4 regions of the Ferdinandcohnia sp. Marseille-Q9671 genome follow, and region 1 is predicted to be linked to each of the others. Evidence: riboswitches for the same ligand, from Rfam matches in the RefSeq annotation. Region 1 holds a riboswitch; each other region holds the start of a gene.
What was found. Region 1 has a riboswitch for S-adenosylmethionine ahead of ACWNMY_RS10660 (PLP-dependent aspartate aminotransferase family protein). Riboswitches for the same ligand answer to the same signal wherever they lie in the genome.

Region 1 (7,850 bases):
ACAAGAGATGAAGCAACAGGAAAATTATCAGTAGTTGAATCAGATATTACGGTGCCATACCCAGTTTGTTTGAAGTTTTTACATGTTTAAGTAGAGGAAAAGCCTGGCCTTGCCATGGCTTTTTTATTTTGTATGATAAAGCTATCTAGTCTTTGGGAATACTATCCTAAATATAATAGGGGGTAGAAAAATGGAGGATAAAAATAAGATTAGGTTAACAGCTGCAGAGATGTCTACCTTATGGTCGCAATATATAAACGATAGCCTAGCTGTTTGTGTAAACAAGCATTTTTTAGAGAAGGTAGAAGATCAGGATATTAAAAAGCATATCGAAAAAGTAATTCAGATTACAACTTCAAATATTTCTACACTAGAGGCCCTTTTTAAGAGGGAGGGCTTCCCTATTCCAGTGGGCTTCACAGAGAAGGATGTAGATGTGCAAGCTCCAAGGCTATTTTCAGACACATTTGTTTCGATGTACTTACGTCAAATGTCTATACTTGCGATGGCTGCTAGTGGAACGGCATTGGGTCTCGTTACACGTCCAGATGTGGTTGAATTCCATAAACGGGTCCTAAATGAAGGGGTCATGATGCAGGACTTAACAAGGGATACTATGCTAAATCAGGGTACCTACATAAAACCACCTTATATTACTCTTCCTGATAAAGTGGATTTTGTGGAAAAACAACAGTTTTTAGCGGGGTTTTTTGGAAAAAAGAGGGCGCTTACTTCTGTGGAAATCACAAATCTCTTTATAAATATTCAAACGAACTCCATTGGCAAGGCCCTCATGATAGGATTTGCACAAACAGCGACTGATGAAGACGTGAAAGAATACTTAAAGAGAGGAATGAAAGTTGCTCAAAAGCATATTGATATCTTTGGGGACTTTCTGAGAAAGGAAGACTTACCTGCTCCGATGGTTTGGGATTCAGCAGTTACTGATTCTACGACTACTGTTTTCTCTGATAAACTCATCATGTTCCATGTATCCGCAATGGTCGCTGCTGGAGTCGGAAACTATGGAGTGGCAATGGGAGCAAGCCCTAGGAGAGATATAGGTATGAAATACGCCTCTTTAATCCCCGAGATTGCTTTATACGCTGAGGATGGCGCTAATATTATGATAAAGAATGGATGGTTAGAGGAGCCACCACAGGCAGATGACCGCGAACAACTTATACAGAAGTAATAAGAGGACGGCTGTCGAGGAGACGGTCGTCTTTCTGGTTAGCAAACGGTGTAAATATACTTTTTTAAAAAGTAGGTCTATATAATGTAAGCGTTTTAGTATAAAATTATAGTAGATTACTATTTTATGAAAAGCAGATACATGTATATACATTCAAGAGGAGAGAAATCATGAAATATAGCGGAGCGAGAAGAATGGATGGGGGTTCGAGAAGACAGTATGTGTACTCTTATCTATATGAAAAAATAATAGATTTATCTTTACTACCAGGTACACCAATCTCAGAAAGTGACATAGGTGCCCAGTTAAATGTGAGCAGAACACCAATTAGAGAAGCTTTGATGCAGTTAGCTAAGGAAGAGTTAATTGAGATAAAGCCACAAATTGGGACATTTGTGTCTTTGATTGATCCAAAATCTATTGAAGAATCAAGATTTATGAGAAAGGCGGTAGAACTCGCTGTCGTTAGAGAGGCTACTGAAAAGGTAACGGCAGAGACAATCTATCAGTTAGAGAAATCATTAACTATGCAAGAGATAGCTCTTCGAGAGGAAAATGCAATCGATTTTTTAGCACAAGATGATCAATTTCATGAACTTATCTATAAAGGACTTGGGTTGAGTCGTATTTGGCAAGGAATTGACCAAATGAATGGACAATATAAAAGGGTGAGAATGTTACGTTTGATAACAGCTGAACCCTGCATGTGGGAAGCTATACTAGATGAACATAGGTCGATTTACGATGCCTTAAAAAGGAAAGATGCAGAAGCTGCTGAAGCCATAACGAATGAACATGTAACAAAAGGAATTCAACATATGTATGATTTTAAATTGCAGAATCCTGAATATTTTCAGAAGGAAAATGTCATGGTTCGATAAACAAGAAAAAGCGGTAGCCTGATGGCTACCGTTCATTCATTGTTGTAGTTCTTTTTGTAATTCCTCCATTTTGCTTTTTATGAGTGGATAGAAGTGCTTTTGTGCACTCGTAGTTGAATTCCCACCGAAAAAGCCTGTTCCAGGACATGTTTTTACATTATAATCAGGGCCTTTATCAAGTACCCTTGCCCCTGTTTTTAAATCCCACCAGTGATGATAAGTGATTGTATCAATTGAAGGTGTTAATCCAAACTTAAGGCTAAGTAGGGCATTCACAAACACAATGGTATCCTTTTGTTCTTTTGTCATGACATCCTTGCCGATGTCAAAATTTCCAATGTGCTCAATAGCGATACCTACAGAATTGGCCCTTTTTCCAATCGTTCCTTCAGGAGCAATGTTAAAAGGCCTTGAAACCGCAATTTTTCCATCAGGAAAAGTCGTGATGTTTTGTGCGATATGTTTCCAACCCATTTTGTTTTTATGGTAATTCTCCATCCCCTTTAACAACTGAAAATGATTCGTACCATTAAATCGGTCGTATGATGGAATCCACGTGTGGTGCTGTTGAATCAGGCTGATTTTTCGTTTAAATTTGTTATTCAGAAGCCAATCTTTAAACTCGTCCTTTGTCATTAGAATATGTTCACCCTGTATACTCAATTCCTTTGGTGTGATTCTAAGGATTTGCCCTGGATATACTTGTGAAGTAGAAAGTTTGTTAGTTGATTTGATATGCTCTGGTGATGAATCGAACATTGCGGCAATCTTTTGTAAAGAATCCCCGGTTGATACTTCATATGTAATGGGTACCCGTACCTTTTGCCCGACTACTAATAAATCAGATTGTAATCCGTTTGTCTTTTTTAACTCAACTGTAGTCGTTTTAAACTTTTCAGCAATTCCGGGCAATGTATCGCCTGCCTCAATAACATAGATATTGTTTGGACTCGTATTGGCCGCCTGAGCTGGTATATCCAACAGGAATACAATAAAGAGCATGCATATCGTAAGAGAAATCCATTTTTTCATGATTGTGTCCCTTTCTTTTGTTCTTTGTATTAGTTTGTAAAACTAACTCAATATTATGCTTACAGCAGTATGGAAAAGTTCTTTTCTTAATTAATAAAGGAAATCAGTGACAAAAAGAGAAGTAGTACTACGAAGGATATAGTATACACTCGATTGTCTTTACGTATAGGGGCAATGGGCGGTTAGGAGGAAAAGTCATGTTAGAATTGGATACATACATAGATCAGTTTGCGAAAATTAAGGTAATAGGTGTTGGCGGTGGTGGGAATAATGCCGTGAACCGGATGATAGAGGCAGGTGTCGAAGGCGTTGAGTTCATCGCAGTAAATACAGATGGACAGGCTCTTAATCAGTCAAAAGCAGAAATAACGATTCAAATCGGTGCATCATTAACAAGAGGACTTGGAGCAGGTGCAAATCCCCAAATTGGTATGAGAGCTGTGGAAGAAAGTGAGCGAGAAATAGAGGAGGCTCTTAGAGGAGCGGATATGGTCTTTGTTACTGCTGGAATGGGTGGTGGAACAGGAACAGGGGCAGCGCCAGAAATAGCAAGAATTGCTAAGAAGCTAGGATCCTTAACAATCGGTGTGGTTACTCGACCGTTTCGTTTCGAAGGACGAAAGAGAGCAGTAAATGCAGATGCAGGCATTGATGCCATGAAAGAAGCTGTCGATACCCTAATCATTATTCCAAATGAACGCTTACTAGAAATCGTGGATAAACGGACACCGATGCTTGAAGCGTTTCGAGAAGCAGATAATGTTCTTCTACGAGGCGTACAGGGTATTTCTGACCTCATTGCTGTACCAGGTTTAATCAATCTTGACTTTGCAGATGTTAAAACAGTAATGTCCCATAAAGGAACTGCTCTTATGGGAATTGGAATTGCGAAGGGTGACGGACGTGCAGTTGAAGCAGCACATAAAGCAATCAATAGTCCATTGCTTGAAACCTCAATCAGTGGTGCACGTGGTGTTATTTTAAATATTACAGGAGGACGTAACCTAAGCCTTTTTGAAATTCAAGAGGCTGCTGATGTGATTGCTTCTACGACTCACGAGGACTTAAATATGATTTTTGGATCCGTAATTAATGATAATTTAAAAGATGAAATTATCGTGACAGTTATTGCAACGGGTTTTACCGAATAAAAAACCAAGGACAAGTTTGCACTTGTCCTTATTTTTATGGGAGTACATTACCAGCAGCTTGATAGATCTCATACCATTCTTCGCGGGTTAGGTTAACTTCGCTTGCTTTTATACAATCCTTTAAACGGTCAATATTCATCGTACCAGTCACAGGTTGCATATTTGCGGGATGTCGCAATATCCATGCAATCGCAATAGTAGTATTGGTTACTCCATATTTCTCTGCAATCTCATCCATTTTTTTATTTAATTCTGGGAACTTTTCATTTCCGAGGAAAACACCCTCAAAGAAACCAAATTGGAATGGCGACCAAGGTTGTATTGTAATGTCATGCAGTCTACAAAAATCAAGAACACTTCCATCGCGATTAATGGCAGAGTCATTTTGCATATTTACATTGATGCCATTTGATATCATATGTGAATTCGTAATACTAAGCTGCAACTGATTTGCTACAATCGGTTGCTTTACAAATTTCTGTAATAACTGAATTTGCATTGGATTTTGGTTGGAAACACCAAAGTGACGCACCTTGCCTGACGATTCCAATCTATCAAATGCCTCAGCTACCTCTTCGGGTTCTACAAGAGCATCAGGACGGTGTAATAATAATACATCGAGGTAGTCGGTGTTGAGTCGTTTTAAGATCCCGTCAACAGAGTGCAAAATATGTTCTTTTGAAAAATCAAACATTCCCTTACGAATTCCGCATTTTGACTGAAGGATTATACTTTCTCGAATATCATCGTTCATATGTATCGCATCTGCAAATATTTCCTCGCAAGCCCCACCGCCATAAATATCGGCATGGTCAAAAAAGTTTGCTCCTTGTTCTAATGCAGATTGAACAAATTGTTCCGCATCCTTTTTTTCTAATGATTTAATTCTCATACAGCCTACTGCTATAACTGGTACCTGTAATGAGCTGGTTCCTAGTTTTATTTTTCGCATGATTGGTCTCCTCCTTATTAGAGATATTAGTGTTCCCTTACACTAGTTTACATATTTCTTTTGTGAATGGAAAGTCTAGAAGAAAGGAGGTTTTCAGTGATGAAAAAGTTCTTAATGCTTTTGTTTTTAGCAGTTCCTATGTTCTCGTTAGTGGGCTGTGGTGACGACGAAATGCCTGAAGAAGGCGAACAGATTGAAGAAATCGAAGAAGAAGATGAAATCGGTGACGGCGAGATTGATGATGAATAAATAAAAAAGTGTTCCTCGTTGTGAGGAACACTTTTTAGTAGTAGTTACGCAACTTTCGCTGCTGTTTTTGTGCCTTTTTTCTCGTTCATGAACTTAGTTAAATAAGGAACTGCGAATCTGTCTACACCGAAGTAGTAAGTAGCAGCGCCTGCAAATAGTAGAATCATTGCAACTGTGTAAAGTACTGGGTTTGTGCTTACAGTTCCCGCAAGTAGGAAGTTTAGGTTCATGAATGCACCTGCTAGTAATGCTGGGATAGTTGCAGCTCCTAGAATCAGTCCAAGACCAACTAGTACTTCGCCCCAAGGAATGAGTACGTTGAATATTTCTACATTCGGTACTGCAAAGCCTTCAAGGAATGTTGCGTACCAGCCTGCTACTGCAGGGTGATCGCCACCAGCTTTAGCTAGTGCACCTTGTAGGAAGCCACCTGCATCAAATCCATCTGTTAATTTATGAAAACCAGCATTTAGCCATTGAATACCTAACCAAATTCGTAATACTGTCCATATAACTGCCATTTTAGGTCCTTTTAAAAATTCTCTCATTTTAATCTCCCCTTATCATATATTTGTGAAGTTTTTCACAAAGCATTGTAAAAAAATATAATTGCTTGAGCTGCCAGCTTGTTGTAGTTAGTTTGTGAAGTTTTTCACTAACTTTCTACACTCTTAATATACATCGGATTTGCAAGAAAAGCAATAGGCTTCACAAAAAAGACATAAATAGATTTTAGGTCTTATTTTACAGGTACATACATAGGGTTTAGAGGGAAAGTAAGAATCTAAATAAAAATTCAAATAAGGTATAATATTTAAAAAGTGTTTGACATTGGTTTTTCCCCATACTATAATCCTTTTATGAAGCAAAACAGGAACGTATTAATTTAATAAAGGACTCTTATCCAGAGCGGTGGAGGGACATGGCCCTACGAAACCCGGCAACCTTCAAGATTATTCTTGAAAAGGTGCTAATTCCAGCAGGTAGAAATACCTGGCAGATAAGAGGAGGATTAAGCCCTCTTCTTTCTGAAGAGGGCTTTTTTTAATTTACTGGATGTGAAAGATTGGAGTTGCATTAGTATTATTCCTAGTTTTCATATAAAAATACTGGAGGTATACATATGACTGAACAATTCGAAAGCTATGACTTAGAGACACTATTATTACATGGGGGACAGTCGCCAGATCCAACGACTGGATCTAGAACAGTGCCGATTTATCAAACGAGTTCGTATGTTTTCCACAATTCCGAACATGCAAGGAGTTTATTTGCACTTGATGAACCAGGGAATATCTATTCAAGAATCGGAAATCCAACCGTAGATGTATTGGAAAAAAGAATTGCCCTTTTGGAAGATGGTGTCGCAGCAGTTGCAACTTCCTCAGGTATGGCAGCCATCGCGTTAGCAATTATGAACATTGCGGAAGCTGGTGATGAAATTGTTGCCGCTACAAATCTATATGGAGGTACTTACAACCTATTTTCTACAACACTACCCAAATACGGTATTAAGGTGCACTTTGTAGATTCGAAGGATCCTGAGAATTTTAGAAAAGCAATTACCCCGAATACGAAAGCAGTATTTGCTGAAATTATTGGAAACCCAAGTCTGCAGGTACTAGATGTAGAAGCTGTAGCAGCTGTAGCACATGAAGCGGAGATTCCACTCATCATTGACAATACATTTGCTTCTCCATATATTTGTAAACCCATTACATGGGGTGCAGATATCGTGATTCACTCCGCGACAAAATGGATTGGTGGACATGGTACAACAATTGGCGGTCTTGTAGTAGATGGAGGTCGTTTTAATTGGAATAATCCAAAGTTCCCAGGATTTACAGAACCAGATAGGAGCTATAACGGTGTAAGATATGCATTCGATTTTGGAACATTAGCATTTAGTCAAAAGCTTCGTGTACAGCTTCTACGTGATTTTGGCTCATGCTTAAGTCCGCAAAATGCTTTTTATTTGCTACAAGGACTTGAAACACTTCATTTACGGATTGAAAAACATAACCAAAATGCAGTAGAACTAGCAACCTATTTAAAAAATCATCCAGCAGTCGAGTGGGTATCGTATCCAGGTCTAGAGGATCATCCATCCTATGACCTCGCAAAGAAATATTTAAAAAATGGTTCAGGTTCAATCGTTAACTTTGGAATTAAAGGTGGAAGAGATGCAGGGAGAAAGGTAATTGATAACGTAGCACTATGGTCACATGTCGCTAATGTAGGTGATGCTAAGTCTTTAATTATCCATCCGGCTTCTACAACACACCAGCAATTAAGTGCAGAAGAGCTCCTTCTCACAGGCGTTTCTGAAGATTTAGTTCGTCTATCGGTGGGTATTGAATCGATCCGTGATCTACAAAATGACCTTGATC
Region 2 (7,850 bases), 860 kb from region 1:
GTATTAACTGCATACGCTCCGGTACTCATAGCTTCGCCGCCTCAAACTTCTTGGTCCTTTTCATCCTCCTTTTTAAACACGCACTTTAATAATCGTACAATAGTTACAACGAAGGTTATCTTATCATCTCTAAAACTATGTGTCAACGAAAAAATTAACCAATTAGACTGTTGGTACAGATGAAGTAGAAGACGTTCCATTTGCAACTTTAATTGCTTGTTCCAAATCCTCTAAAATATCATCAATGTTCTCAATTCCAACTGATAAACGAACTAAATCCTCAGTTACACCGGAGGCTTTTAAATCCTCGGAACTTAGCTGTTGGTGTGTAGTGCTAGCTGGGTGAATAATGAGACTTTTCGCATCCCCTACATTGGCAACATGTGACCAAAGCTCAACATTATTGATTAGCTTCTCACCAGCTTCTCTTCCACCTTTTATTCCGAATACAATTACCGAACCTGCACCATTTGGCAGGTATTTATCTGCTAGTTGTTTGTTCGGATGGTCCTCTTCACCTGGATACAATACCCATTCAACTCCAGGATGTTCTTTAAGATATGAAACAACTTTTTTCGTATTGGCGATATGCTCTTTCATACGAACGTGTAAAGTTTCAAGACCCAGATTGAATTGGAATGCGTTATACGGGCTTAGAGAAGGACCTAAATCACGAAGGAGTTGTACTCTTGCTTTAATGATATATGCTACAGGTCCTAAAGCATCTGCAAACACTAAGTCATGATAGCTTGGATCAGGTGTTGTAAACCCAGGGAATTTTGGAGAATTCCAATCAAATTTTCCACCATCAACAATAATACCACCCATCGTTGTTCCATTCCCTAACAACCATTTTGTAGCAGAATGAACAACAATATCTGCTCCATGCTCAATTGGTCTGCATAGATATGGAGTTGCAAATGTATTATCAACGATTAAAGGAATTCCTGCTTCATGAGCAATGTTTGCAACAGCTTCAATATCGAGTATGTCTAAGCTTGGATTTCCGATTGTTTCTGCAAAAACAGCCTTTGTATTAGGCGTAATAGCTTGACGGAAATTCTCAGGATTTGATGGATCTACGAATGTTGTTTTAATCCCATATTTCGGAAGTGTAGTTGCGAATAGGTTATACGTTCCACCATAAAGTGTTGCCGCTGATACGATATGATCACCTGCACCAGCAATATTAAGGATAGACGTCGTAATGGCTGCCATTCCACTTGAAACGGCTAATGCCCCAACTCCACCCTCTAACTGAGCTACTCTTTCTTCAAAAACAGTTGTGGTTGGGTTGTGAATACGTGTATAAATATAGCCATTTTCCTTTAAGCCAAACAGATTTGCGGCATGTTCCGTATTGTTGAATTTATATGCATTTGACTGATAAATCGGTACTGCTCTAGCACCTGTTACTGGATCTGCTTCAAGACCTCCGTGAATCGCAATCGTTTCTGGTCTGTAATTCTTTTGTTTTTCACTCATGTTTGAATCTCTCCTTTATATGTTTGTTATACGGGGATTGAGAGCTATTCTAGGTATGTCTCCCGCTAATATAGAAAACTTGACTCTATGTAAGTAACAAGTTTTGCACACATAATAAAAACCCTCTTCTTGATAAGAAGAGGGTGTATAATCGTTTCTCTTCTTATCTTTCAGACAAATTGTCTGTTGGATTTAGCACCGTGTAATAAACCGGTTGCCGGGCTTCATAGGGCCATTCCCTCCGCCACTCTTGATAAGACTTTCGATATGAAATTTTAATAGTTTAAATGGTTAATATAATAAAATGTTAAACCTTTTTCAATTACAAGTCAACAATAGTTTTCAAAAAAAATAATAAATTCTAAATTTGACATTAATTAGCATCATTTTATTGTTTCGACATGTTTGAATAATAATTCTGCGATTGTTGCACATCTCTGTTCCATTTCCCGAGAAATATGTCAGATTGCCCCGGTCATAAATTGAAGAACTATGAGGTTTTTAAAACCTTATTCTCTTCTTTTTGAAAAGACTTATCTCTAAATACTAGTAAGAAATAAAGTGACCCGATTAAATACAAGACAGAAGTTATTGTAAACACATATGCATAACCCCAGTATGCACCATTTAGCATCACGATGGTTGTTGATACTGGCCCCATTAAGGCCCATCCCAATGAAAAAACCATCTGATTTACCGAGTTGGCAAGTCCCTTCATGGAATCATCTACTCTCCCCATAACAAGTGATGCTTGAATAGGATTACCTGCATTCATAAGTGCCTGTCTAAACAGAAAACCTATTGCTGCTATGTATAGATTTTCTGTATAACCTGTAAGTAAAAGAAATGGGAGTGATGAAAGTTGTAAATACACAACTGCCCGTACCTCTCCTACCCTTCGAACAATTGCGGGTCCGATTATCATTGCGATAGCAGTTGCAGCTTGCCCTAAAGATAAAATGATTCCAATTATTGTGTTACTAGCTAGGAATCGATCTGCAAAATAGAGATTTAAGTATGGAATAACAAGTCCAGAACCAAAGCCAATAATCATTTGAGCCAACGCAAACATAGCAATTAACTTTAATTGTGATTTATTTGTCCTAAGCTTTTGTCTAAAAGGCACAGCCACCTTCGTTTTTGGTTTTTCTCTTTTCAACTCATACATTTTAAAGATTGGCAGAATCCCGACTAGATATATAATTGCTGCGATTACTAACGTAATTCGTACGCTCCAAAGCCCGCTTAAGTGAAAAACAAATTGAAAGGTGTCTGACAAAACACCTCCTGCAATGTTGCCGACAACTTGTGCCACCATCATAATTGCAGAATGAAAACTAAAAAGATGTACCCTCTGGTTAGGTGTTGAGTTTTCAGCTAACCAAGGAATACCAGAGACCTGTATAAACGCAGTGGATAAACCGGTTAAAAAGGCTGTTGCAACAAGTATTTGCTCCACCTCTAAAATACTCCTAGCAAAAAAGGCAAATGTTGAAACAGCAAGGCCAATGATCATAATTTTCTTTCTACCAAATCTATCGCTCATTAGACCTGCTGGCACCAGAATAATAGCAGATGCTAGAGCAGTCATTGCAATTATCGTCCCATTTGTTTGCTCAGAGTAACCTAGTTCTCTTACGTAGAAGTTATACATGATAGTAAACATTCCCATGCCTAACTGAGTGAATATAGTTGCTAAGATAAATAGTTTAATATTTTGGTTGTATGTTTTATATTGAGTTTTCCAATCATTGATTATGCTCATCTGTACTCCCCGCAAAAATTCTTCTACATTATGTATAAATACCAAGTGTATCCTAAAGTTTCGTATCCCTAAATATCATAACGTTTTTTAAGGAAATTGCAATAATCAAATATACTATTTGGTAGAATTTTTGTACATGTCAACTAGGCTTAGGATTACTACTACAGCTTGTAGAGCATGCACTCGCTTTTTGCTCACAGTCATGTACCTCACAATAGTCTTGCGGTGCATGCTTTGGATCACTTCTCTCAAGCTTTTGACATCTCTTCTATTTTGCAGTACACATTCCGATTCTTTCACTTTAAGCTTGTACGTTTGCAATCCTAGCAAATAAGCAGTAAATAAAAAAACACCGTCAAATACTGACGATGCTTCAGAGTGTAGACAAAGTCAGTACTGACTTTGTCTACACGATTTTTCACAGTATATCTAAAAAGAAATTACTTTCCCCAGACTGTCTTGAAAACGGTTGTCAGACAAGGCGCGCAGTCGATCGAAGACGCGAATAGAAGTTACCTTCATGAGCGGACGAGAGAGGCAAGCAACGCTGTATGCGAGCGTTTGTCAACAGTCTGAAACACCGTCAAATACTGACGATGTTTACGGTTTTGCTATTATTTCTAACAAATATGGGACTGAGTGAAAGGCATAATACTTCTCTAATACTTCTCCGTCCTTTATGTGCAACAAACATGGGACACTTTCAATTTGCCAATCAATCGCCTTACTCGGTAAATAATTGAGGTCACTTTTTCCAATCTCAACGTGTGGGAGCAACTCATCAACAACGGTGATCATTTTGGATGCAACCTGGCAAGTTCCACACATTGGAGTATACAGATACAACCAGAACCCACATGGATTTGTTAGTCGAGCATCAATTTCATTTTCGTTCCATTCTTTCATATATAAATACAACCTTTACTTTCTTGATTGCTTATTATTGTAACATGATTTCATCAAATTCGCCTCGACGTTTATGGAACCAGATTTTATAGGTCCACACGAGGTTGGTCATAAGACGTTGCCACATGATGTGGTGTTCTTAGTCAGTCTTTGGTCCTTGGCCGAAAAACTTCCTCTAAAATATCTAAGGCATTGCCGGAGATTTCCTTTATTCAGTCCGGGCAATCATCATTAACACGGAGTATTGCAGCAATGGGTTTATAATAAGAACTCCGCATGAACATCTATATTTGCAGAAAGCAAGACGGTTGCGATATGTTGTTCTGGAGCTGTTGCCACCTCTCGATATGTTTTATCTATAAACAAATGTTGAGCCTCTGGGAATTCTCGTTTGAATTGTTTTCTAAGTTTTTCCCCTGCGTTGTCTGCATCCACTAATATATAAACATCTTTATTGAATAAATGTTCAATTAACTCATCTAACCTGGATATACTAATGGTTCCGTTTGTACATATTATTTCAATTGGTTCGTTAATAACTGTTTGAACCTTTTTTTTATCTGACTTCCCCTCAACAATGATTACCTTTTCTGTATCATCAATAGCCACCATTCATCACCTTTTCGATTGTACATTCTTGCTACCTATATCTATTGCGGAATAAATTTTATATTCGTTGTGTACAACTGCTTTTCCTTCATTTTATAGCGAAGATTCTAAATTGGTGAATTAATTGCGCAGCATATGGAAAAAAAAGACAGTGGATATCCACTGCCTTTAGCACCAACCATTCTCGTCGTCACAGTCAACGTATTTCATATCTGGGTTAGTAGGTACATCAGCATAAGTAAAAATCTTATTGGCTTCTTGCTCATACCCTTGCTTTAATTCGTATTGTGCACCTTGGGTTGTAAAACGAATTTTACCAATTGGTTCTTTTTCAACAAATAAATTCATTTCTTCATTTCCAATTTTGCCTACAACCCGGTCTGTTACATCTATTCGAGTATGTTTCAATACCATAATAAACACCCTTCCAATCGGTATTTAGTAATAGAATATCCATATTGTCATACTTCATTCAGCAAAGAGCAATCAGCTCAGACAGCAAAAAAAAGAACCAATTATAGGTGTTTTCCTATAATGGTTCTCAGGAGTTCTATGGGCTTTCGTGTCTATGCGCCCGATTTATTTGAGCAAGTTTCACTAATACCCTGCAAAAAATTGTGGATTCCACCGGAGTCCTTTCCTTAATACACACAGGAGTTAAGACTCCAACTGTTTTAGGGTAATTAGTCTTCTTTTATCATTTCTTCGTATTGTTCAGCAGTCATTAAATTTTCAACGTCACTAGCATTTGATGGTTCAATTACGATCATCCAAGCTTTTTCGTATGGAGATTCGTTTACAAATTCTGGGCTATCATCGAGATCCTCATTAATCTCAACAACCTTACCACTAATTGGTGCATAAAGTTCAGAAACAGTTTTAACAGATTCAACACTTCCGAATGGCTCGTCCGCTTTAATTTCGTCACCAACCTCTGGTAATTCTACAAATACGATATCACCTAGTTCAGATTGTGCGAAATCCGTAATTCCAATACGTACTTTTTCCCCTTCAACCTTAACCCATTCATGTTCTTCTGAATAACGTAAGTCTTTAGGTGTGCTCATTGTTTATACCCTCCAGTAGTCAATTTATCTTGTTATCATTTTGTTTTAAAAAACAAAACTAATTATGTAAAAGTCCTTTTAAAAGGTCTTTCATCCTACTTTGGTTATTTCCATGTTTCTCCGAATACAGTTTCATTAAATCCTACTGTAACTTTTTGCCCATCTGTAGTGAGTGGGCGCTTGATAAGCATCCCGTCTGAGGATAATAGCTCAAGTAATTCATCTTCAGAAGCAGTACTAACCTTATCCTTTAATCCTAGTTCCCGATACTTTTGACCACTAGTATTGAAGAACTTCTTTAATTCCAATCCACTGTTCTTGTACATTTCTCTCAAGATTTCTTTGGAAGGCGGATTTTCAACAATATGAATTTCTTCAAAAGTAATTTGATTTTCTTCCAACCATTTTTTCGCTTTGCGACAGGTTCCGCATTTTGGATACCAATAAAATGTTAGTGCCAATTTATTTCACCACCTATAAACCAATACACCTTAGCGTAATTGTTCAGATCATAACTATTCTATTTACTATATTTTATCATATTAAAAATTGAATTAAAACGATAAGTAGCTATCAATGATTTAATTCGACCTAACTCCTGTTTATCCTGCCAACAATTTAGAAAGGCAAAAAAAGCCCCTTATTATGATAAGGAGCTTAAAATTTAATGCTTTGTGTTTCTGATGCCATACTACTGAATGTTAAACAGTGTATTTTTCTGCTTCGATAAGTGTTGCTGCAACTTCACGTTTTTTCGCAATTACATTAATAGGAGTGTGACGAGTTAACTTACGTAGAGCTGAAGTCATCATACGCAATACATCGCCTTCCTCAGTTGCAACAAGTGTTTCTTTTGCATGTGCTTCAATTTCATTGAATGCTTCTTGAACAAACACTTGAGTGTAAAGTAGCTTTTGTTTATTCTTATCTTCGCCAGACTTATTAATTGCCTTTTCTGTACGAAGAACAACTGATTCCATTGCATAGATATTAGCTGCAATATCTGCAATATTTGCTAAAATTTCTTGTTCTTTCTCAAGCTTTGGTCCGAACTTTTGTGCTGCTAGACCCGCAATCATTAAACCAATTTTCTTTGCATTGCGAACAAGAAATTTCTCTTGCTCAAGAACACCATCCGCAACTTCTTCAGGCATTAGCATCATTAATTCTTCTTGAAGCTGTTGTGCTTTTTGAAGTAATGGTAGTTCTCCTTTAAGTGCTTTACGAAGGAAAGTACCTGGTACTAATAAACGATTGATTTCGTTTGTTCCTTCAAAAATACGGTTGATACGTGAATCACGATATGCTCTTTCAATTTCATACTCCTGCATAAACCCATAACCACCATGGATTTGAACACCTTCATCAACTACATAATCTAATACTTCTGTGTTGAAGAATTTATTGATTGAACATTCAATAGCATATTCGGCAATTGATTTCGCTACTTCCTTACCATTGTTCACTTCTTCTTCCGTTAACTGACCCATACGGTCTTCAAAATAACCTACCGTACGATACACACTTGACTCGGCTGCATATATCTTTGTTGCCATTGTCGCTAATTTTTCTTGAATCAACGCAAACTTTGAAATAGGAGTTTTAAATTGTTGTCGTTGGTTCGCATATTTTACTGCCAGTTCAAACGCACTCTTTGATCCACCAACTGCACCTACACCAAGCTTGTAACGGCCAATATTTAAGATGTTAAACGCAATAACATGACCTCTTCCAACTTCACCAAGTAGGTTCTCAACTGGTACCTCCGCATCTTCAAGAATCAATGTACGTGTTGAAGAACTTTTAATACCCATTTTCTTTTCTTCTGCCCCAGTTGAAACTCCAGGATAATCTCTTTCAACAATGAATGCAGAGAATTTATCGCCATCAATTTTTGCATATACTACAAATACATCTGCAAAGCCTGCATTTGTAATCCATTGTTTTTCGCCATTTAAAATATAATGTGTACCTTCTGCATTTAATTTTGCTGTCGTTTTTGCACCAAGCGCATCTGA
Region 3 (7,850 bases), on a different contig from region 1:
GTAGATGCTCGTCAATAAGAAATTGAAACATTTCCATGGCATAACTTCTACTTATATTGAAGGTACGGTCAACGAATTTGATTGTTTTGGCGCCATTCTTCATTAAAAAGCGAATGTCTTCTTTGATTTTTTCACGATCAAAATATCGAACTCCCACTTCTATAGAAGAAAGGCAGAACTGACAGTTAAATGGACACCCACGACTTGTCTCAATATATGTGACTCGTTTTGAAAGATGTGGCAGATCTTCTGCAAATCTGAATGGCGATGGAAGTTCCTTTAAATTTAGCTTATTCCGCTGTGGGTTGATAATGTTACGTTCATCTTTTCGCAAGCAAACCCCACTGATTTCTTCTGTACGCTGGTTATCACGAATAGCAACTAATAACTCTTTAAAAGTTTCTTCCCCTTCACCAATGACAATGTAATCCACCTCTGGTATGCGCTCCAACCATTCATGGACGTCATACGTAACCTCAGGGCCACCTAAAATAATGACTAACTTAGGATTTATTTTTTTGAGCATTTTTACTACTTTTATTGTTTCTTCAATGTTCCAGATATAACAGCTAAACCCAATCACATCAGGCTTTCTTCGGAACAAATCAGTAACGATATTCATAGAAGGGTCCTTAATCGTGTATTCAGCAAGTGAAACATCAAACTCTGGTGCAGCATAAGCCTTTAAGTAGCGAATTGAAAGGCTTGTATGGATATATTTTGCATTTAATGTACTAACAACAATATTCATCTTCAAACTCCTTGTAAAATTACATTCATTCATATAGATTAACCTATTTATTTTACCACAATGGGTCAATGGCACCAAACAAACACTTTAATAGGAGGGTGTAAACCTTTTTGCTATAATTAACAGAATTTATTTCAAAATCCGACAATTTACACTATAATGAAGTATGAGATTAGTGTGATAGCAATAAAAGGAAAAATTTACATAAGAAGCGAAGGTGACAGAAACGATGAAGGGGTCAAATAAAAAAAAGAGAGAGAAAACAAAACGCATTTCAGGTAGTAAAAAACAGTCAAAAGTAGCAACAAGGTGGCATAATTTAAAAATTGGTCATAAATATGGAATTGCTTTTTCCTTAACCATTCTTCTGTTTTGTATTTCAGCATTTACCATTTTTACTCAGCTCAATAAGGTTAGCAATGAAATGAAGGAAGTAGAGAAGAGTGGAGACAACTCGATCCTCATTACTGAAATGGCAAGTGTTTTTAATCAATTAGGTAGTGAAATTAGTATATATATTCAAGACGGTAGCGGGAAACATGTAACAGCTTTCAAGGAGTTAAGTGGTCAATACGATAATTTGTCCAATACATTAAAGCCAGCCATCAAGACAAGTGAATTAGAACAATTATTTGATAAAGTAGATTCCAATAAACAAGAGCTTACTGCATTATTCGATGATAAAGTCTTTCCTGCAGTAATAGCATCTAGTAAGCTTGATTCCGTAGCTGCTAGTCAGGAAGCAGATAAGTTAATATCGGAAACGGTGAAACAACTGGCTCAGCTTAGAAAAATAATGAAAATGGATAGCGATGAATCTATTGAAAATGCGAATGCGAATGTTACAGGTACCCTCATTGTTTTACTAGTTTCAATTGTTATCTCATCCTTAATCGCCATTCTAAGTCTTGTATTAATAGGGAGATCAATTGGAAAGCAGCTTACTAGTTTGATTGGTGTTTCGAATCAAATTGCAGAGGGAAATTTACAGGTTCCTACCATCGATGTAAAGGGGCGGGATGAAATTGGGTTACTAAGTACATCACTTAATGTCATGAATAATAACCTAAAATCGATGATTCACGAAATATCAACTGTTTCCGATCAAGTAACCACCAAAAGTTCGGAACTTATGATTTCCTCTAGTGAAGTAAAAGCAGCGAGTGAACAAATTGCCTCTACAGTACAAGAACTTTCAACAGGTGCTGAAGAACAGGCACATTCCTCAACTCAATTGGCAAAAATGATGGAGGAATATGTAGGGGAGATTCAGACGGCAAATCAAAACGGAAGCCAAATAAATGAATCTTCACAACATGTATTAGAAATGACAAAAAAGGGCCATGAGTTTATGAATGCTTCAACTGAACAGATGAATAAAATAAACAGCATCATGAAGTATTCTGTGGATAAAGTGAAAGGTCTTGATGAACAAACCAAACAAATTACGACCCTTGTTAAGGTTATTCGAGATATTGCAGACCAAACAAACCTTCTAGCTTTAAATGCAGCGATAGAGGCAGCACGTGCAGGTGAACACGGGAGAGGGTTTGCAGTCGTTGCAGACGAAGTCAGAAAACTGGCTGAGCAGGTATCTCATTCCGTTACAGACATTACAGATATTGTGAATAGCATTCAGAAAGAATCAAATTCCGTGGCTGAAACCCTTCAAAATGGATATAGCCAAGTAGATGAGGGTGCAAAGAAAATTGAAGTAACAGGACAAACCTTTGAGGATATCTATGAAGCAGTTACTAAAATGGTCGAGCGTATTCAAACAATTTCAGTAAACCTTGAAACAATTGCAAGCAACACGGCTGAAATGAATCTATCGATTGATAATATTGCAGCCGTTTCAGAGCAATCTGCAGCAGGTATTGAGCAAACCTCTGCTTCTGTTCAGCAAACAAATAGTTCTATGGAAACAATTTCAGACCATTCCGAACTACTATCAGATTTAGCTAACAGACTAAATACCATGATAAGTAGATTTAAGATTTAAAAGGAGAAAGCTAGGGCTCATGAAACCCTAGCTTTCTTTATTATGTTGAAATGGTTAAAATGGTTATATCTAAAGCAAAAGAAACATTGAGAGAATGGGGGAAAACAAATGTTTAAATATAGTGATATGCAAACTGATATTTTTGGTACCATTTTTCTTCTAGTTAATGAAACGAATCTACTTGATATATCTTTGTCGAAAGAGGATTGGGAGCAAGCTTGTAAGAAATTCGATCCAATTTATGCACCAAGTGACCCATTGCTAGATGAGATAAAAAACCAATTAGTCGAATACTTCAACGGGAAGCGCAAGACGTTTACTTTTCCAATCAAACTAAACGGTACTGAATTTCAACAACAGGTTTGGAACGAGCTATTAAATATTCCTTATGGAGAAACACGGTGTTATGCTGATGTTGCAGAAGCAATAGCTAACCCAAAGGCTGTCCGTGCAGTGGGACAGGCCAATCGTAAAAATCCAATTCCAATTGTTGTTCCTTGTCACCGAGTAATTGGAAAAGATAAGTCTCTGACTGGTTATACGGGGACTCGAACGGACCTTAAAGAAAAGCTCTTAGCACTAGAAGGCGTCCTTTCATAGGGTAGAGTTGACCTTGCACATCGTTTAGATTATTATCTAATTAGGATGTTATCGAAAGAGGTGTGCTTCATATGCAATTAGGTAAACTTGTAGACTTTCATAAAGCAATGGGAGACCCAACTCGAATTCGTATACTCGTTCTCCTTGCTCAGGGGCCACTTCATGGGCAGGCTCTTGCGGGGAAACTAGGCGTGACCCCACCAACCATTACCCATCATATAACCAAGCTTAGAGATGTAGGATTAATTAAACAAAAAAGAGATAGGAATACGATCTATTTTACGTTAAATGAAGCGGTAGTTAAGCAACAAACAAAAGCAATAACAGATGTCATCTTTGGAAAAGAGAGTATTGCAAACGAATCGGGCCAAGATGAGAAACAAGCAATCTTACAAAACTTTATTTTGAAAGATGGTCGACTTAAAAATATACCGTCACAACGTAAGAAACGGTTAATTGTGCTAGAGCATATGATAAAGGGCTTAGAGGTCGGTAGGAAGTATATCGAAACAGACTTGAATGAATATATAAAAAAGTTTCATGAGGACTATGCTACCATCCGCAGGGAATTTATTATGAATCATTTTATGTATCGAGAAAATGGTATATATGAGGTAAATCCGCCTGAAATGTGGGCGAAGATTGAATAAGGATGGAAAAACAAGTGCTAGGTTGTGCGCTTGTTTTTTTGATTTTGGAGCTAACGCCGATAGAATCAAAATAACGTCGACAGAGCCCTCAAACTACAAAAAATCCAGTATGATGTCACATACTGGATGTAAAAAACGACTACTTTTCAAACAATCTCTTAATCTCGATTCCAAGTTCACCCTGCAAGATTCCTTTTTCAGTAATAATTGCAGTAATGAATTCATTTGGGGTCACATCAAATGCTGGATTATAAACTTGTACACCCTCAGGCGCAATACGAGTTCCGTTTAAATGGGTAACTTCATCCTCGTGTCGTTCCTCTATTGGAATTTCTTTGCCACTTTCTAGTGAAACATCAAAAGTTGAAAGAGGTGCTGCAACATAAAATGGAATACCAAACGTTTTTGCTAAAATAGCTAAATTGAAGGTGCCGATTTTATTTGCAGTATCTCCATTAGCAGTGATTCGGTCTGCGCCAACGATAATCGCATCTATCCCTTTTTCAGCAATGGTATGGGCAGCCATATTGTCCGTAATGAGGGTAACGTCTACACCGGATTGGAGTAGTTCCCACGTTGTTAACCGCGCACCTTGAAGAACGGGTCTTGTTTCTGATGCATACACTTTTACCTGTAGGTTTCTTTCAGCAGCAAGGTGAAAGGGTGCTAATGCAGTACCATAACGTGCAGTTGCAATTGAACCTGCGTTACAAATGGTCAATACCTTACATCCATCTTTAAAAAGAGTTAGGGCATTCTCACCAATTTGTCGACATACCTCTTCATCCTCAGCCTGAATTTGAATCGCCTCGTGAATAAGGGTGGTTTTGGCTTCGTTCACTGTTTTAGAGTCTTCAATACTCGAAACCAATCGATGTAAGGCCCAGTTTAGATTTACTGCAGTGGGACGAGAGCTTGCTAGATATTCTTTATCTTTTAATAGGTGTACTTTAAATTCATTCAGAGAATTACTTTCATAGCCCTTCGCCGAAAGGGCGAGTCCGAAGGCAGCAGTTATTCCAATTGCTGGCGCACCTCTTACTTTTAAAGTGGAAATGCTTTCCCATACATCCTCGATTGTAAAAAGATCTATAAAACTTGTTTCCAATGGAAGCTTTGTTTGATCTAAAAGAGTTATATGTGTATCTTTCCACACAACGGATTGTGGAACAGTTTTTGTATAAGTCATGATGTCACTCCTTTGGTGCTGATGTTTGATCTACATAATTTCGTAGGGTACGAAGTTCTTTAATCGATTTTCGATTGTGAATTAATTTTTTACCGAAACGTAGAGCGTGTTGTTTTGCTTGAATTCGTTGTTCGAAGCTTTCAATTCCATCCAAATCAGCTACATGTGCAAGCCCAATGGTTCTTCGAATAACTTCGCAGCCTGCAAATCCAATTGCATCTTCAAAAGCTTGATTTAGGACATATTCAAGATAGCCTTCAACGTCCCGATATAATTCTACAGCCTCATTCTTCCAAAGCTCTGAGAATGTTTCAGAAAAAACATTCCATGTATGTTCAATATGTTTATACAGAGGTTCACGATCCTGGGTATCTCTAGAAATCGCATTTAATAATAGGTTTGCAATAAATTGACCGAGATCAAAACCAAGTGGGCCAAAGTAGGCAAATTCAGGATCAATTACCTTTGTTTCTGAATCACTTGCAAAAATACTACCTGTATGTAAATCACCATGTAGAAGAGCATCTGCTTGTGTTAAGAATTTCTGCTTTAGCTTTGCCACTTCAAGCTTTAAGATTTGATCTCCCCAGATTTTTTCAACGTCTGGTCTAAGCTCCTCTTCGAAGCTATTCGTGTCAATATTAAAAAATGGATCAGTAAACACGAGATCCTCTGTAATTTTACACAAATCAGGATTAATATATTTCTGAACAAGTACTTTCTTCTTTTCTGGTTCTAAGCCGAAGTCCGATGTGTAAAAAAGCGTTTTGGCAATATAAGTACCGATATGCTGTGATAACAGTGGGAAATTCCTGCCCTCAATAAGCCCAGTTCTGGAAATTTGAAGATGGGATAGGTCTTCCATTACGGTTATTGCAAGTGTTTCATCTGTATAAAATACCTTTGGTACAAGTGTTGGTACATGTTCCGCTGCAGCTAATAATGCATTGCTTTCAATTGTGGCACGCTTGAGTGAAAGAGGCCAGCTTTCGCCAACAACCTTTGCATATGGTAAAGCTTGCTTGATAATGATTCCTTTTTGGCTTGACTCGTCAGTGATATGGAAAACGAGATTAAGGTTTCCGTCACCGATTTCCTTACATGTTAGAGCTTTACCTTCTTCAAATATACGTAGACGGGTTGCAAGGGCAACCGCGGTGTTTTCGGTTAAAGGTTCATAAACTTCTAGTTGTGATATTGCCATTTTTACATACCTCCAAGTCATTTTTCGTTATGTTTGTTTTATAAAACTGCTAGTTTAACAGTCTTGGAGGCTTTTCTATAAACAGAAAAGCCTCTTTCTAGTGAAGAAAGAGGCTTGAAGTCAGGGCTTCGCACCTCTTATCTGCCAGAAAGTAAAAAACTTCCTGTTGGAATTAGCACCGTGCCTTATGGGTTTCCCCGGCGCAAAATTGCGCCCCACCTTGCGATGGTATTACGGTCGGTTGCTGGGCTTCATCGGGCCAAATCCCTCTGCCTACTCTTGATAAGAGATCAATCGATTTAGTTTTTTAATGATTCTGAAGTGAATGATAACAATTGAAGTGATGAATTGTCAATATGTTTTTTACATTTAGTGAATTTGTTTTTTACTTATAATAGTCAGGACGGCGATCTTGGAAAATAGGGATTTGTTTTCGTACTTCTTTCACTTTACTTAATTCAATTTCCCCAATTAATGTAGTTGCTTCAATTCCTGCTTCTGAAATAATATTCCCCCAAGGATCAATAATCATAGAATGTCCTGCAAATTGATTATTTGGATCACTTCCACTACGATTACAAGCTACGACATAGCATTGATTTTCAATTGCCCGGCTAAGGAGTAGGGCACGCCAATGTTCGAGTCTCGGTAGTGGCCATTCTGCTACCACGAATAAAACCTCAGCACCATTTGTTGTATGAGCTCGAATCCATTCAGGGAAGCGAATGTCATAACAAATTACTCCCGCAGCCGGAATATTTTCAATCGAGAAATCACCTTTTGCATCTCCTGCCTGTAAATACAAATGCTCATCCATTAACTGAAACAGGTGAAGTTTGCTGTACTCACTAACCAATTCCCCTTCTCTATTAAAGACAAACATTGTATTGGTCACACCGTTTTTTGTCTTTTTGGCAACAGAACCAGCAATAATATTCACGGAGTGTTGTTGCGCCAATTTTTTAATAATAGTTTTTGCTCCATCTCCATTTTCATCTGCGATTTCATCTAACCTAGTTAAATCATATCCTGTCGTCCAGAGCTCTGGTAGAAGGATAATATCTGGATTCTCTTGCTTCATGAGTTTGTCGATTTCCTTGGTTACAAGGTCAAAATTTTCTTGCGGTTTTCCGAATTGAATATCATACTGAATACAAGCTATTTTAAGATTCATAGTTAGTCCTCCTAGTAAATGTAAAATTTATTGGCTGTATTTTTGCATTATGTTAAGTTTAATACAAGACATAATAAGTGTTTGCGTTTGAACACCACTAACTTGAACACGGTTTAATGCATACATCCTACCACGTAATATGGGGGACTTCTACATAAAAGTTATACTTTACAATTTGATTTTAACAATATATGATTTTTGACTAGAAATTCAAGTAATTTTAAAGAGGTGTAGGAATTGAAAAACTTTCAGCATTCTGATATATTACAAAATTTACCGA
Region 4 (7,850 bases), 970 kb from region 1:
TATTCGGCCTCATCCACCCAGAAGAAATCGGCGTCCACCTAACCGACGGTTACATGATGGAACCAGAAGCATCCGTCTCAGCCATGGTATTCGCCCACCCAGAAGCCAGATACTTCAACGTGATGAGATAGGGACCACGGGGACTCTGTATACTTAATATATAAAGTAACCCTTCTCTTAATAGAGAAGGGTTTTAGTTTTTGCATGCCCAGTAAGCCGTTGAAGTTCAACCCGAGTAAGTACCAATCCGCTCGGTAGCTGACAGGCAACACGTGAAGGCGTATTCGATCTATTATTTTGTTAAACTTCCTGTCTCAGCTTGAATACTAGCTACTCGGAGTGCCTGTTCAATATCTGAAAGTAAATCATCAACATGCTCGAGTCCTACTGAAAATCGTAATAATCCGTCGGAAATTCCTCGTTTCTCTCTTTCCTTTCTAGGCATTGCTGCATGAGACATTTGCGCTGGGTATGAAAGAATCGATTCAACAGCCCCGAGGCTGACAGCAAAAACAGGCAATTGAATTTGTTCGACAAATGCTTTCACTGTTAATTTATCGGGTAATCGGAACGAAAGAACAGCCCCGAAGCCTTTTGATTGTTTTTTGTGTATATCATACCCTGGATGAGAAGGTAAGCCTGGATAAAAAACATCTTCAACTAATGGGTGATCCTTAAGATAATTTGCAATTATATGTGCAGATTCTGATGATTGTTTTAACCTAGCACCTAATGTTTTAATTCCTTGGATTAAATGATATGAATCCTGTGCACCTAAAATAGCCCCAAACGAATTTTGAATAAAGGCTAATTTTTCACCAAGTTCTTCCGTTTTTGTTACAGCTAATCCAGCGATAATATCACTATGTCCTGATAAAAACTTTGTTGCGCTATGTAACACAATGTCTACGCCTAACTCAATTGGATTTTGATAAAGTGGTGTCATAAAGGTGTTATCGAGAAAAGTTAAGCAATGATTTTGCTTGGCAATTTTTACAACCCCTTCAATATCTGTTATGTTCAAACAAGGATTTGATGGAGTTTCCATGTAAATAACTTTTGTATTTGGTCGGACAGCCCTACATACCTCTTCTAAATTTGTCATATTTACAAAGGTATGATCAATCATGTATTTATTTAATACTTCAGTAACAAAACGATAAGTTCCACCATACACATCTTCGGAAATAACAACATGGTCACCTGAAGTAAGTAACATAAACGCAGAAGAAATGGCTGCCATGCCAGATGCAAATGCGAGACCTCTTGAACCACCCTCTAATTCGGCAATTGCCTGTTCTAGGGCCTGTCTAGTCGGATTTCCCGACCTACTATAATCAAATGGACCGAATTTATCAAAGCTTTCTTGATGAAAGGTCGATGATAAATAAATAGGAGTGTTTACCGCACCTGTTTTTTGCTCAACGCCTAATGAGGAATGAATAAACTTTGTTTCTAATTTAGTTTTGTAGGTGCTCATAAAACATTAACCTCCTGAACTAATATAGAAAATACATGTTTTAAATCCGTAATTAAGTCTTCCGCCTCTTCAATACCAACAGAAAATCGTAATAAGGTATCAGAAATTCCACGACGTTTTCGTTCCTCTTCTGGAATATCTGCATGTGTCTGTGTCGTAGGGTATGTGATAAAACTTTCAACACCACCCAGACTTTCCGCAAAGGTAATCAATTGTAAATTTTCTAAAAAGGGGCTAATCCATTTGCTTTCCTTTAACCGAAATGAAAGCATGCCACCTTTCCCTGGGTATAGAACGTCGGTAACCAGAGGTTCATCACGTAAATACTCAACGATTTTCTTTGCATTTTCATCATGTTTTTTCATTCGTAAAGAAAGTGTTTTTATCCCCCTTATTAAGAGCCAAGAATCAAAAGGAGAAAGGACAGCACCAGTTGCGTTATGAAGGGTAGATAACCTCTCGCAAATAGTGTCTCCTTTGGCCACGACAATACCTGCTAATACGTCATTATGGCCCCCTATATATTTAGTAGCGCTATGAATTATAATATCTGCCCCTAATTCGAGTGGTCTTTGAAAAATAGGTGTTAAAAAGGTGTTATCAACAATAAGTAATAAGTTGAAGTCTTGTGCAAGCTGTGCGTACACCTTAATATCAATTTCTTGCATTAGTGGGTTAGAGGGAGTTTCAATGAAAATGGCCTTTGTTTTCTGTGTTATTAACTTCTCTGTCTCGTTAATATCTTTAAAAGGTGAATAGGTTGTTTGAATATCATAAGTATTTGAATAATATTCTAGTAAACGGAATGTGCCACCATAGACATCTTCAGGAACAATTAGTTCATCCCCAGAACGAAATAGAGAAAGGACTAATTGAATGGCAGCCATTCCAGAACTGCATGCGTATCCGCGGTCACCTGACTCTAAATTCGCGATTCCATCTTCCAATATTGTACGGGTTGGATTTTTCGTACGCGTATAGTCGTATCCAGTCGACTGACCAAGGCCATCATGCTGATATGCAGTTGATAAATAAATGGGAGGGTTAACTGCCCCTGTTGTCTTATCACTCTTATTACCTAATTGTACTAATCTTGTTTCCAAACTTCTGTTTGTCATGTTATTCATCCTTCTCTCTAAAAAAATAAAAAAATGAGGACCTTCTGTAAGAAGAAGGTCCCTAGTTAATATTGAGAATCCTCTTATCTTCAAGGTAGTTGTAACCTATTGGAATTAGCACCGGACCTAACCAGGTTGGTTGCTGAGACATCATTGGGCCAAATCCCTCCGTCTCTCTTGATAAGAATGAAATATGAAATTTTCGAAAAAAACAATTTTTTTTAACTTTAGTACATATAGAAAAAAAATACAATAGAAATTCCCAAAAAAATTATAAAACTTTATTGGTACAAAACATAAATAACTGTATAATAAAGGTTATATATAAAAACCGATAGGATTAGTATGTTATATGTTTCGCAATAAGAATAAAGACAAGGGTGATGATTGTATTATGAGATTTCAAGATGTAAATAGAATGGAGGAACGGCTCCAATTAATGGAGGAATTGTCCCAACGTTTTTTATCAAAGGCAGCAAAGATTGATGAAGAAATGAGTTTTCCGTTTGAAAATATTTCTGAGCTCAAAAGCTCTGGATATACCTCATTAACCTTACCAAAAGAATATGGTGGGGAAGGAATCTCTCTTTATGACTTTGTTCATTTTCAAGAGTATATTGCAAGAGGCGATGGATCAACGGCTTTATCAATAGGTTGGCACATGGGAATCGTTAAAGATCTTGGAGAAAAAAAGCCGTGGAAAGAATCAATGCTACAGATGGTATTTAGGGATGTTAAGGATGGGGCACTAATAAATAATTGTGCATCAGAGCGACAAACCGGGAGTCCCACTCGTGGAGGGAAGCCTACAACAACTGCTGTGAAAGAAGGTGGCAGGTGGGTAATTAACGGCGTAAAAACCTTCTCAACTATGTCTCCAATACTCGATTATTTTAACGTGACAGCGACGATTCCAGAAAGTGATGAAGTGGGTTTTTTCTTAATCCCTAAATCTAGTGCAGGATTAGAAATAGAAGAAACCTGGGATAGTATCGCCATGCGAGGGACAGGAAGTCATGATTTAGTATTAAATAACGTCAAAGTGGATGAAGAATATCTAGTCCAATTGGCTGAACCTGGTCAAAGGAGCGCATCCGGATGGTTACTTCATATTCCAGCTTGCTACCTGGGCATAGCACAAGCTGCCCAATCCTATGCGATTAATTTCGCAAAAGACTATTCTCCAAATAGTATTAAAGGTTCCATTTTTGACTTACCAAATGTGCAACAAAAGATAGGGGAAATGGAATTAGAATTAATGAGAGCAAGACATTTTCTACATTCGGTCGCAAAACAGTGGGACGAATCAAGTGAAGAACAACGAAATAAGTTAACACCTGAATTAGGTGCAGTAAAACTTGCTGTTACAAATGCGGCGATAGTAGTTGTAGACTTAGCTATGAGAGTAGTAGGTGCTCGGAGCTTATCACAAAAAAATCCACTGCAAAGATATTATCGTGATGTCCGCGCCGGTCTTCACAATCCTCCGATGGATGACATGACAATCATGTTACTCGCTAAAAGTGCAGGTAAATAACAAAACACAAGGCGTCTTGGCCAAGACATTGATTTATAAAAAAACTACCAATCTCTAAAATGATTGGTAGTTTTTTGAATTTTTAGATATAGTACGTATAGTCTTCTGGAAGTACTCTTTTTAAGAACTTTCGTGTTCTTTCTTCTTTTGGATGCTTAAAAAATTCATTCGGTGTTCCTTCTTCAACTACGACACCATCATCCATAAAGAGCACTCTGTTTGCCACATCCTTTGCAAACGACATTTCATGTGTAACAACCAACATTGTTGTTCCTTCTTTGGCAATATTCTTCATAACAGTTAACACTTCACCAACTAGTTCCGGGTCAAGAGCGGAGGTAGGCTCGTCAAACAAAATGATGTCAGGATTTAAAGCAACTGCTCTTGCAATACCAACACGTTGTTGCTGTCCACCTGATAGTTCACTAGGATAAGCATCGTATTTTTCTGACAGCCCTACTTTATCTAACGCTTTCCTACCAATCTCATATGCCTTTTCTTTTGGTACCTTTCTTACGACAATTAGCCCTTCTGTAACATTTTCAATTGCTGTTTTATTATTAAACAGATTATAATTTTGAAATACAAAAGCTATCTTCTGTCTGATTTCATGAATTTGTTTTCTTGAAGCTGTTTTAAGGTTCAATTCAGTTTTACCGAAAACTGCATGTCCCTGATCTGCCTTTTCTAGAAAGTTGATACAACGAAGTAAAGTTGTTTTACCAGAACCACTTGGCCCAAGGATAACCACGACATCTCCTTTGTCTATTTTTAAATCTACGCCTCTTAAAATTTCATTTTTACCGAATGATTTATGGATATTCTTTATTTCTAACATGTTTTTCGCCTCCTGCTTTTATCTCAGGCACTTGCAACTTTGAATTTTGTTAAACGTTTTTCATATCGTTTGAATGCATACTCTACTAAACTACAAATAATCAAATATATGAGGAAAATGTCAATATAAGCTTCAACATAATTGTAGCCTACATTGGCTGCCACTTGTGCTCTTAACGTTATCTCTTGCAATGACATTGCATAGCCCAAAGAGGTCGCTTTAATAAGATTGACTGTTGCCGTACAAATATTCGGTAATGCTACAACTAACGTTTGTGGAATAATGATTCTTCTAAATGCTTGTGTATTAGTTAATCCAACTGACTGAGCAGCTTCCAGTTGCCCCTTACTAACTGTACTGATAGCAGATCGAAACACTTCAATAAGAATTGCTGTCGTATTTAAGGAAAAGACAATGAAAGCGTACCAAATTGGATTGACGTCATAAACATTTGATTCAATCCCCAATTTAGTAAACAATGAATTGAGTAAAATAGGGACACTGTTGTAGATTATAAATATTTGAACGATAATCGGTGTCCCTCTTACAAATGAAACATAAACTTGTGCAAAACGATGTAAAATGGGGATCCGGTTAATCCTTGTTAAGGCCAATAAAAAACCCAATGGTAGCGCAATTAGTAGGGAAATAATTGTAATAAGTAGTGCTGTTGGAACCCCTGATAATGCTACAAAAAAAGTATCCACTAAAAATTTATAGTCAAGCCCATCTGACACGGGTCTCACCACCTTATGTAGTTTTGATCACTTGTTTTCCTTTACTAAACAGTCTTTCAAGCTTTAAGAAGAATTGTTCAATGGCAATGGAAAGGACCCAATAAATAATCGATAATCCGATATAAATCTCCAATGCATGCGCATTTATATTGCTTGCGATAATAAGGTTTGCTTTTCCCATAATATCGATTAATCCAATTGTATAGGCTAGAGCTCCTTCTTTTAGTAATTCAAGTAAGCTATTGCCGAAGTTTGGTAAGGCAACTACAAATGCCTGTGGTAAAATTATTCTCCATAAAGCCTGCGTATTAGATAGCCCAACACTTACTGCAGCTTCATATTGTCCTTTGTCAATTGATTCATACGCCGACCTAATTACTTCAGACATTAAAGCTCCAAACTGAAGTGTAAAAGTGATTACGACAAATATTGCAGTATTAAGGTCATTTAAGTTGATCCCGAAATTATCACCGATGGCTGGAAGGCCATAATACACTAAAAAAAGAAGAACAATTGATGGTGTACACCTTAAAATAGTGGTAAAGCCATGTGCAATTTTTTGAGCAATCTTATTTTTTCCTAGTTTCATAATGGCTAGGATAAAACCTAGGATTGTTCCAAACAGTACGGATAGACCAGCTATCATAAATGTTACTTTTAAAAATGGAAGTAACATTGGTATTGACTCAATTATGTAAGATGCGTCAAAATACTTTTCCAACTTTCATCACCACCCATATTTAGCAATGTATGAGATTCATAAATGTAAAAACCTGTCACATTCTACGTAGGATTGACCCCTAAAATAGAAGGTGACAAGTCATAAATACTGTTTTTTAACTTTGACTTCTTATTTTTTTATCTTTCTACAGAGTCCAATACCTCAAACAGATCTCTTCCATAAAACGTTTCGCTTAGCTCATTTGTCTTCTTCTCTTCTTTGATCTGCTTGATAGCTTTATCATACGCATCCGCAAATTCCTGTTCTTCCTTATTGAACAGAGGCCATGTTTTAATAACAGCAAACTCATTGTAAATCACATCATTCGCTAAATTATGATAGGGACCATCTTCTTCAACCACTTGTTTTTTAAATGGACCTTCAATCATGACACCACCATCTACACGACCTTCATTTACCCATTGAACAACATCAACTGAAAATTGATCACCAGCTTTTAATTTGACTGGGTTTTTAGGATTTGCTTGATTATATTCATCAATAACTGTATATTGCGCGTTGTTAGCAGCAATCGGTGCTAACGTCATCCCTGCAGATGCAAAATCTGCAAGAGATTTAATATGCTCGTTTTCTTTCTTTAATATAAGTCCAGTGCTACTAAGACCAAGGAATTCCTTAGGATAGATAAAATTCTTGGTTCTTTCCTCAGTCCAAAAAGCATTTTTTACACCTACATGGTATTTGCCTTGTTGGACACCAATTAATAAGTCTTCACTTGACGTTCCAACATATTCAAATTCGTAGTCTGTAAGTATTTCATCAACCAATTTCATCACTTCTACATCATATCCTGTTGGTTTCCCATCCTCGTCTAACCAGGAAATGGGTTTTGATGCCTGGTCATAAGCAACTTTTACCTTCCTAACATCTGAACCACTGCTGGAGGAGTCTGCCTCTGCGCCAGTGTTTGTGCTTGACCCACAACCTGCCAATAGGACTACTGCCGCCAATCCTGTTGCTACAACATGTAAAAATTTTTTCTTTATCATTGTACAAAACTCCTTTTTACTGTTTTGGGATCTCCATAAGGAATCATCTTAATCCTTAGTTAACTAATAGGATTAGTAAGATATTAGCACTTTCATTATAAACCGTCAATGCATTAGTTTTAATTTTTTGAAAATGGTTATAAGTATCTATCTTGGTTTCCAATGAGGCTTTAAAAATTAGAATTTCTTTTTGCATGTAGATGTTCAAGAGAACATATATTTCTACTAAAAAGAAGTTGTCCATTTCTAGTAAGAAAGTAATTTAAACAATAAACAATAAATGGTAAGATTTTAGTAAACCTTCGATATGGTGGTGAACGCGTGATTTATTTATATGTAGTGGCTTCCTATTTTATTGGAACCATCATGACTGCCTATGTCGTCATGATGGTAAGCAAGGGTGAGGATA

Region 2: it holds a riboswitch for S-adenosylmethionine, as region 1 does, so the genes downstream of both, ACWNMY_RS06690 (O-acetylhomoserine aminocarboxypropyltransferase/cysteine synthase family protein) here and ACWNMY_RS10660 (PLP-dependent aspartate aminotransferase family protein) in region 1, are expected to answer to the same signal.
Region 3: it holds a riboswitch for S-adenosylmethionine, as region 1 does, so the genes downstream of both, mtnK (S-methyl-5-thioribose kinase) here and ACWNMY_RS10660 (PLP-dependent aspartate aminotransferase family protein) in region 1, are expected to answer to the same signal.
Region 4: it holds a riboswitch for S-adenosylmethionine, as region 1 does, so the genes downstream of both, ACWNMY_RS06165 (methionine biosynthesis PLP-dependent protein) here and ACWNMY_RS10660 (PLP-dependent aspartate aminotransferase family protein) in region 1, are expected to answer to the same signal.

What each region holds. Positions count from the first base shown of each region.
Region 1 covers NZ_CDRJTA010000001.1:2,156,736-2,164,585, reverse strand. The annotation lists gene ACWNMY_RS10700 (lactonase family protein) at 1-90, shown strand, start outside; gene ACWNMY_RS10695 (DUF3231 family protein) at 191-1,195, shown strand; gene ACWNMY_RS10690 (GntR family transcriptional regulator) at 1,366-2,076, shown strand; gene ACWNMY_RS10685 (LysM peptidoglycan-binding domain-containing protein) at 2,113-3,108, opposite strand; partial or broken gene ftsZ (cell division protein FtsZ) at 3,306-4,256, shown strand; gene ACWNMY_RS10675 (aldo/keto reductase) at 4,294-5,211, opposite strand; gene ACWNMY_RS10670 (hypothetical protein) at 5,311-5,460, shown strand; gene ACWNMY_RS10665 (DoxX family membrane protein) at 5,505-6,008, opposite strand; SAM riboswitch class I at 6,358-6,467, shown strand; gene ACWNMY_RS10660 (PLP-dependent aspartate aminotransferase family protein) at 6,584-7,850, shown strand, end outside.
Region 2 covers NZ_CDRJTA010000001.1:1,295,876-1,303,725, forward strand. The annotation lists gene ACWNMY_RS06690 (O-acetylhomoserine aminocarboxypropyltransferase/cysteine synthase family protein) at 163-1,485, opposite strand; SAM riboswitch class I at 1,646-1,745, opposite strand; gene ACWNMY_RS06695 (MFS transporter) at 1,976-3,250, opposite strand; gene ACWNMY_RS06700 (thioredoxin family protein) at 3,851-4,156, opposite strand; gene ACWNMY_RS06705 (toprim domain-containing protein) at 4,415-4,768, opposite strand; gene ACWNMY_RS06710 (YusG family protein) at 4,934-5,179, opposite strand; gene gcvH (glycine cleavage system protein GcvH) at 5,449-5,832, opposite strand; gene ACWNMY_RS06720 (arsenate reductase family protein) at 5,937-6,293, opposite strand; gene ACWNMY_RS06725 (acyl-CoA dehydrogenase family protein) at 6,534-7,850, opposite strand, start outside.
Region 3 covers NZ_CDRJTA010000004.1:487,761-495,610, forward strand. The annotation lists gene ACWNMY_RS17630 (B12-binding domain-containing radical SAM protein) at 1-751, opposite strand, end outside; gene ACWNMY_RS17635 (methyl-accepting chemotaxis protein) at 981-2,753, shown strand; gene ACWNMY_RS17640 (methylated-DNA--[protein]-cysteine S-methyltransferase) at 2,862-3,353, shown strand; gene ACWNMY_RS17645 (DUF2087 domain-containing protein) at 3,425-4,003, shown strand; gene mtnA (S-methyl-5-thioribose-1-phosphate isomerase) at 4,143-5,192, opposite strand; gene mtnK (S-methyl-5-thioribose kinase) at 5,197-6,396, opposite strand; SAM riboswitch class I at 6,531-6,685, opposite strand; gene ACWNMY_RS17660 (carbon-nitrogen family hydrolase) at 6,782-7,570, opposite strand; gene ACWNMY_RS17665 (aminotransferase class I/II-fold pyridoxal phosphate-dependent enzyme) at 7,808-7,850, shown strand, end outside.
Region 4 covers NZ_CDRJTA010000001.1:1,189,199-1,197,048, reverse strand. The annotation lists gene metH (methionine synthase) at 1-131, shown strand, start outside; gene metC (cystathionine beta-lyase) at 293-1,480, opposite strand; gene ACWNMY_RS06165 (methionine biosynthesis PLP-dependent protein) at 1,477-2,598, opposite strand; SAM riboswitch class I at 2,679-2,785, opposite strand; gene ACWNMY_RS06160 (acyl-CoA dehydrogenase family protein) at 2,993-4,135, shown strand; gene ACWNMY_RS06155 (amino acid ABC transporter ATP-binding protein) at 4,218-4,973, opposite strand; gene ACWNMY_RS06150 (amino acid ABC transporter permease) at 4,997-5,710, opposite strand; gene ACWNMY_RS06145 (amino acid ABC transporter permease) at 5,724-6,431, opposite strand; gene ACWNMY_RS06140 (transporter substrate-binding domain-containing protein) at 6,569-7,441, opposite strand; gene plsY (glycerol-3-phosphate 1-O-acyltransferase PlsY) at 7,763-7,850, shown strand, end outside.